2 regions of the Dysgonomonas sp. GY617 genome follow, and region 2 is predicted to be linked to the other one. Evidence: riboswitches for the same ligand, from Rfam matches in the RefSeq annotation. Region 2 holds a riboswitch; the other holds the start of a gene.
What was found. A riboswitch is a leader RNA that binds a small molecule or an ion and turns the genes downstream of it on or off. The one in region 2 is predicted to bind thiamine pyrophosphate.

Region 1 (3,438 bases), on a different contig from region 2:
AATTGATAAGCTCCTATCAACTCTAAACCTAAACGATAGCTATCAGGTACATTTTCCATCAGTTTATAGCCTACATCGTTTAGTTTACCTGTTTGAACCATCTGATCTTTATACTTCATATAATAGATATTGGCATTAAAAGAGGCTCCAGCCGAAGCATATCTATAGCCAAATTCATAATCTAGCATTTGCTCAGGCTTGATGCGTTGAAAGCTACCTCCCTTTACTGATTCTTTTATATCTGTTCGCAAAGGTTCACGTTGAGCAAAAGATAATGATGCATATACTTCATTCTTAGTATCAAAGGTATATGAGAGTCCACCTTTAGGGTTGAAAAAGCTAAAATAGTTATTATTAGTTATATCTTGCAGGTCATCATCAATGCCTTTCATTCTATAATCAATATAGCGGTATTGAAGATCTCCGAACACAGATAAACCATTGGTTACTCTATATGATCCTTTCATGAAAATATTAAATTCTTTCTTATTTGCATCATTTCTATACCATTCGTAGTTAGCCGGAATGTTTTGATTGAGTTTAGACCATTTAAGCTCTCCATAGTGATCTCCAACAAAAGAGGATACCATAACCCCTCCAACCAAGCTTAATTGGTCTGTAATGTAGTTTAAAGTAGCACTACCGGTATAGAAATTATTCTTCATCAGTTTTTGTCTGATAATATCAGAAGACTTATATAAGGAGTCATTCACCAACTGAGGAGCTAAGCCAAATTTCTTGAATTTCTGATCCATTTTATAATTCTCATAATATCCATATCCATGGTTGTAATTAAATCCTACATTTAATGACAATTGCTCACTTATAGTGTTCGAATAGGTTAGCTGTACTATGTTAGAATAATAATTGTCTGTTTCGTTATCGTAATATTGTACATTGCCAGCGCTGTCATAAAATCTACCAGCAGTATTATATCTACGGTCTACTTTCATTTGCTCGGGGCTGATTCCTTCCCAAGTGATTCCTGTGTGCTGAATACCATTGATGTAGCTTAATTTTAGCAACTGGTTATCAGTATAATAAGATAGTGCTGCGTATGCGGAACGATGGTTTACTTTACCGTTACGAATATATCCGTCTCCTGTTACACGCGAATAGCGTCCATCAAAAGAAAGACCATTTTTGAGAATACCACTTCCTGCTGCGATAGTGGATGTAAATGTATTATAACTACCGATGGCAGTAGACGCTTCTCCATATGCTTCGGGCTTTGCTCCTTGGCTTTTCATCGATATACTGGCACCAAAAGCTCCGGCTCCGTTGGTTGAAGAACCCACGCCGCGCTGTACCTGAATACTTTGTAGAGAGTTAGATATATCAGGGATATTTACCCAATATACTTCTTGACTTTCTGGATTATTGAGAGGCATTCCATTCAAGGTTACATTGATACGCGTAGCATCTGTACCTCTTATTCGTAGAGAGGTATTTCCTACTCCTGAGCCATCTTCGGAGAAAGCAACTACGGAAGGCATGGTTTCCAGAATATAGGGGATATTCCTTGCCGCATTGTTTTCTTTTATTTTTATAGAACTGATATTCGAGAATGCGATGGGAGCACGTTCGTTAACTCGAGTTGCTGATACAATAATCTCACTTAGATTTACTTGTTTCAAGCTGTCTGGAATTGGAATTTCTATTTCCTCAGAGAATAGAGAAACGCTAGATAGAAAAACAGTGAAAGATATTATTTCCTTTTTCATTTAAATAATAATGATTAGTGATAAAATGCAGAACATTTCATCGAGCTTAATAAATAAAAAAGGGGATTACGAGAAGTTTACCTTATTGTGAAGTAGTATGCATTGTGCACGAAGCATATCTATTTCCCTACGCCGGCATTATCCGGATCAGGTTATATGGGTATAATCTCAGCCTTTGGGGCACCCCTAGATCAGGAGGCAAAGATATAAAAGAATAAGAAACAACAGCTCCAGTAATAGTTAAAAAGAGCATGGATAGAGTAGGGGACTGCATTATTGTTTATTATTAGAGGGGATATTTCATTTATAATTTGTATTATTGGTATACTATAATGAACTACCTTAGTAGTTTACCTATTTTAACCCAATAAATCTAATATTGTTATGCATGCACGAATTTTAATTTTATGTTTATTCTTTTCTCCATTATTAAAAGCTCAGGAGGTGATTGATTTTACTTTGTTTACAGATATCCATCAAGATATAATACATGATGCCGATATTCGATTGAGAGATGTCTTTGAAGCTGCGGAGAAGAATTCATCACAATTCATTATTCAATTAGGTGATTTTGCTATGAGAAAGCCTGAAAACAAAGAGTTTGTTGAATCTTGGCTTAACTACCCATTGGAAAAATATTCCGTTCTAGGGAATCACGATATGGATATTGGTACAAAAGAACAGTATGTTGAATATTTGAAAATGAAAGCCCCTTATTATTATTTTGATAAAGGTATATTTCGTTTTATAGTCTTAGATACCAATAATTTTATAGATGCCAATGGGGAAGAAATAGATTATGCAGATGGTAATTATTATGGTAAAAAGAATGATAGGATATCGTCAAAACAATTAAATTGGCTAGAAGCTTTATTAAAAGATAAAAGTAAACATATCGTTTTATTTACTCATGCACCTGTTGATGGGGCACTTGATGATAATGAGAGTTTTGTAGCTTTAAGGAGTATTTTAAATAAAGCAAGGCTTGATGGTGTAACTATTGTAGGTGTATTAAGTGGTCATAATCATGTCGACTGTCATACAATAAGAGATGGAATAAACTATATGCAGATTAATAGTGCAAGTTATGTATGGGTTGGAGAAGAATATGCTGATAGAACACGTTTTCCTGAATCAGTTTATCAAACACGTTCAGCTTTGCCATATACAGTTCCATATAAAAGTGCTTTATATGCAAATATATCAATTGATTCTAAAGCTCGTCAAATATCAATTAAGGGCTCAAAAAGTTCTTTCATACCACCTTCTCCGCAGGAATTAGATAGACCTGAACAAATTAATAATCTAACACAAGATAAAGTTGTAAGTTCTGCCCTGATAACAGATATAACTTACGCATATTAAGAACTAAAAGAGAGTAGGGTTTCCCTTAAAAAATAAAAGCAGTCTTATTCTATAAGACTGCTTTTATTGAATTTATGAGTTTTGATTAGTAACGTGCACTAACTACGTCCCAATTGATGATTTTCCAAACTTCAGCTAAGTGATCAGCACGACGGTTTTGGTAATCTAGATAGTATGCATGTTCCCATACGTCAATTCCTAAGATTGGAGTTAAACCTTTTACAACAGGATTGCTACCATTTGGTTCTTTTTCGATAGATAGGTTACCGCTAGCGTCTTTAGCTAACCATACCCAACCTGATCCAAATAATCCAGCACCAGCTGTATTAAATTCTTTTTGGAAGTTTTC
Region 2 (3,438 bases):
CCTCTTTGTATATCCAAAAGCAAGGCAAAACGGCGGCCAAAGCCACCTCTATTGGTGCATTAGCTAATTGCTTCATCAAGAAAGATGTGTATAGCAGGCAACTTGGCGAGGCTTCTATCTTCTCTTTTTTATCCAATTCGTGTACAAACGATTCGTGTAATATCTTCTCAACAGCAACACTTTCTCCTGCAAAATGAATAAAAGCTTCGATATGTCTGGGATTACTCAATTTCGAAGCAATAGCGGTCAACACTCTGCCGTAGTCTGCCAAATAAATGGCATCCTGCTGAATGTAGAATATAAACTTTTTATTATTGAGTGTGCCATTCATCAATTCTTTTATAAATGACAATTCTTGTATCTTTTTGTAGACTGGTTCAATCGCCTGCCATGCTTCTTCACTCCATTTCATATGCTAATTTTTGTCTTCTGAATTATACTTCTAAGTTGTAAAGCCGATTCTTTCGGATTCGCTGCCGACATTATTGCCGATACTACCGAGATACCATCAGCACCTGCCTCAATTATATCGGCAGCATTGGTTTGATTAATTCCTCCGATGCCCACAATAGGATGTTTACTTATTTTCTGAATCTCCCGTATACCACTTAATCCCAGAGCAGGAGCTGTATCGGTTTTGGTGGAAGTTCCAAATACAGGCGATATGCCGATATAGTCAACATCTAATTCGTTTGCATCAATGGCATCTTGCAGACATTCTACCGACAAACCGATAATCTTATCCTTACCCAACAGTTTTCGAGCAATTGCATAAGGCATATCACTTTGTCCGATATGTAAACCCTCAGCATCACAAGCCAGAGCAATATCTAAACGATCATTAATAATCAATGGGATATTATAAGGTCGTAAACATTCTTTCAGAAGAATTGCTTGTTGATAAAATTCAAGAGTAGAACAATCCTTTTCACGAAGTTGCACCATAGTCACTCCTCCTTTTGCAGCTTCGCTTACAACATATTCTAATGTCCACCCTAGAGAAAGCGATCTGTCGGTAACCAGATAAAGACTTAAATCAAATGATTTCATTACAATTTCAATTTATTTCGGAGTGTGTTTTCATTCAGATTGAATAATTCATCCAGAAAATGAACCTGCATACTTCCATTACCTTGCGATTTGGCAGCCGCCAATTCTCCAGAAATACCCATTACAGCCATTCCATGAGTTGCCGCTTCTAACATATTAGGGTTAACAGCAGCAAATGCTGCTACAATAGTAGTAGCGGTGCATCCCATGCCTGTCACCCACGACATCAGTGTATTACCATTTGACACCATTTCTGTTATTTGTCCATTGGTAATATAATCGGTTTGCCCGCTTATAACAACTACTGCACCTGTATCCTTAGCTAAAGTTTTAGCAGAATCAAGTGCCGAATCGGATGAACTTGTGCTGTCTACTCCTTTAGTCTTAATATTGCTGTTTACCAAAGACATAATCTCAGAAGCATTTCCTCTGATTATTGATGGTTTGCACTCCTCTAGTATTTGCTGGCATACTTGGGTTCGATACGAAGTTGCTCCTGCTCCAACAGGATCGAAGATGATAGGTGTTTTCTTCGCTTGTGCTGCTTTTCCTGCAATAAGCATAGCTTTAACCCAGTCGGTATCTAAAGTACCGATGTTAATCACGAGGGCAGATGCAATATTTACCATTTCGGAAACTTCATCCACTGCATGTGCCATAACAGGTGATGCACCAATGGACAAAAGAGCATTTGCCGTGTTATTCATCACTACATAATTGGTTATGTTATGGATGAGGGGAGATTTTTCTCTGACCAGATTCAAATCTCTTACTAAGTTTTGGATATTTATCATACGTTTTAGAATCTAAAATAAAAAAAGCCGCTTCGTGCAACACGAAACGGCTTTATAAATAATATATCGATGTGATGATTATTCAAAAAGTCAACCGTTTCCCTACGATGTCATTACAACATATCAGGTTCAAGGGTCTAATCTCAGCTCTTTCTACGAAAGAACACCCCCAACAGTGATGACTACAAACTTATAAAAAATATCTGAACTGAATGGATTTATGACCGAAATATAAATTCATTTAATAAATTGCATTCTCTTTTGTGATTGTATAAAATAAACGTGAAAAAATATGCTGACTTTATTTGAGTTATCAGAATTATTAACAGCATTGAAGTGCGATTATGAGATAATTCAACATAATCAGCCTATTTTGAAAACGGAAGATGCCAGCAAATACTTTGACTATAGCAATACCGCTCCCGTTTTTATTATAAAAACGGAGAAAGGGTTTTATGCTTTAATTGTCAGTAATCAATATAATCGTCTTGATTTTAAAAAGCTCGCACAAGATTTAGGCTTTTCAAAAATGAAATTAGCCGAAAAATCAGATGTCCTTAAAATAACAGGATATGAAGTAGGTACTATACCATTAATTGGACACAACTTACCTTGCTTATTTGATAAAAGGCTTTTGGCTTTTGATTACATTTATGGAGGAACGGGAGGTCAATTTCAGACCCTAAAGATAAACCCAAAGGATGTTATCAGATTAAATAATAATACAGTAGAAATAGAAATTCAATAGTTTAGAATATAATGATGGAGAATACTATAATAAGAAAGGCTGAGCAAACAGATTTAGATTCTGTTTACGATTTAGTTTGTGAATTAGAAGATACCAAGTTAGACAAAGAGGCTTTTACTCAGATTTATAAAAGGCAAATCTCTAATAGTAATTTTCACCTTATAGTAGCTCAGAAGAATGAATTGGTTACAGGATTTTTGTCCTTGCAAATAAAGGAACATCTTCATCATGCAGGAAAAATAGCAGAGATAGTAGAATTGATTATTCACGAACCTTCTCGTGGATTAAAAATTGGTGATTTGCTTTTTCAGGCAGCTAAAAAGATTACCAGACAGAGTAATTGTTTACAGCTAGAACTCTGCACAAATGTAAGAAGGATAAGAGCACATCTGTTTTATGAACGCCAGGGTATGAAGAAGTCTCATTATAGCTTCACAATGCCTCTTTAAAGATTAGGCTAATGTTCTTCCAACGCAAAAAGAGCTGTAAAACACAGCTCTTTTTGCAATATCATGTAAGAGAAATCATTTCTTGTCATTCACCTGAATATAGGTCTTTTTATCTAGCCCTACCCCAGTAATAGTTACTTTCTTCCAATGAGGAGGCATTGCAGTTCTTAATTGTCTTATTCCTCCCTGAGGATTAATGTCCAGACCTCCAAAACCCATCATTACAGCTTGCAGTAGACCTCCAGCACCGGTTGCAAAGTAAGGATTAGTACCTCCTTTGTATTCTGCCATTACTCTGAATGGAGGATTTAAATTGGGTAAATATGCATCTTTAAACCAATGGTAAGCTGTGGCTCCGTCTCCAGTTCTGCTATAAAGTAAGGCAAATATTGCTTGT

Region 1: another riboswitch for thiamine pyrophosphate. It lies ahead of IR022_RS05435 (TonB-dependent receptor); the one in region 2 lies ahead of thiM (hydroxyethylthiazole kinase).

Annotation. Positions count from the first base shown of each region.
Region 1 covers NZ_JADCLR010000003.1:300,460-303,897, reverse strand. Annotated here, with positions in the region: gene IR022_RS05435 (TonB-dependent receptor) at 1-1,724, opposite strand, end outside; TPP riboswitch at 1,832-1,919, opposite strand; gene IR022_RS05430 (metallophosphoesterase family protein) at 2,109-3,089, shown strand; gene IR022_RS05425 (superoxide dismutase) at 3,175-3,438, opposite strand, start outside.
Region 2 covers NZ_JADCLR010000021.1:23,403-26,840, forward strand. Annotated here, with positions in the region: gene tenA (thiaminase II) at 1-412, opposite strand, end outside; gene thiE (thiamine phosphate synthase) at 409-1,050, opposite strand; gene thiM (hydroxyethylthiazole kinase) at 1,050-1,844, opposite strand; TPP riboswitch at 1,927-2,025, opposite strand; gene IR022_RS09975 (aminoacyl-tRNA deacylase) at 2,137-2,592, shown strand; gene IR022_RS09980 (GNAT family N-acetyltransferase) at 2,604-3,041, shown strand; gene IR022_RS09985 (glycoside hydrolase family 65 protein) at 3,117-3,438, opposite strand, start outside.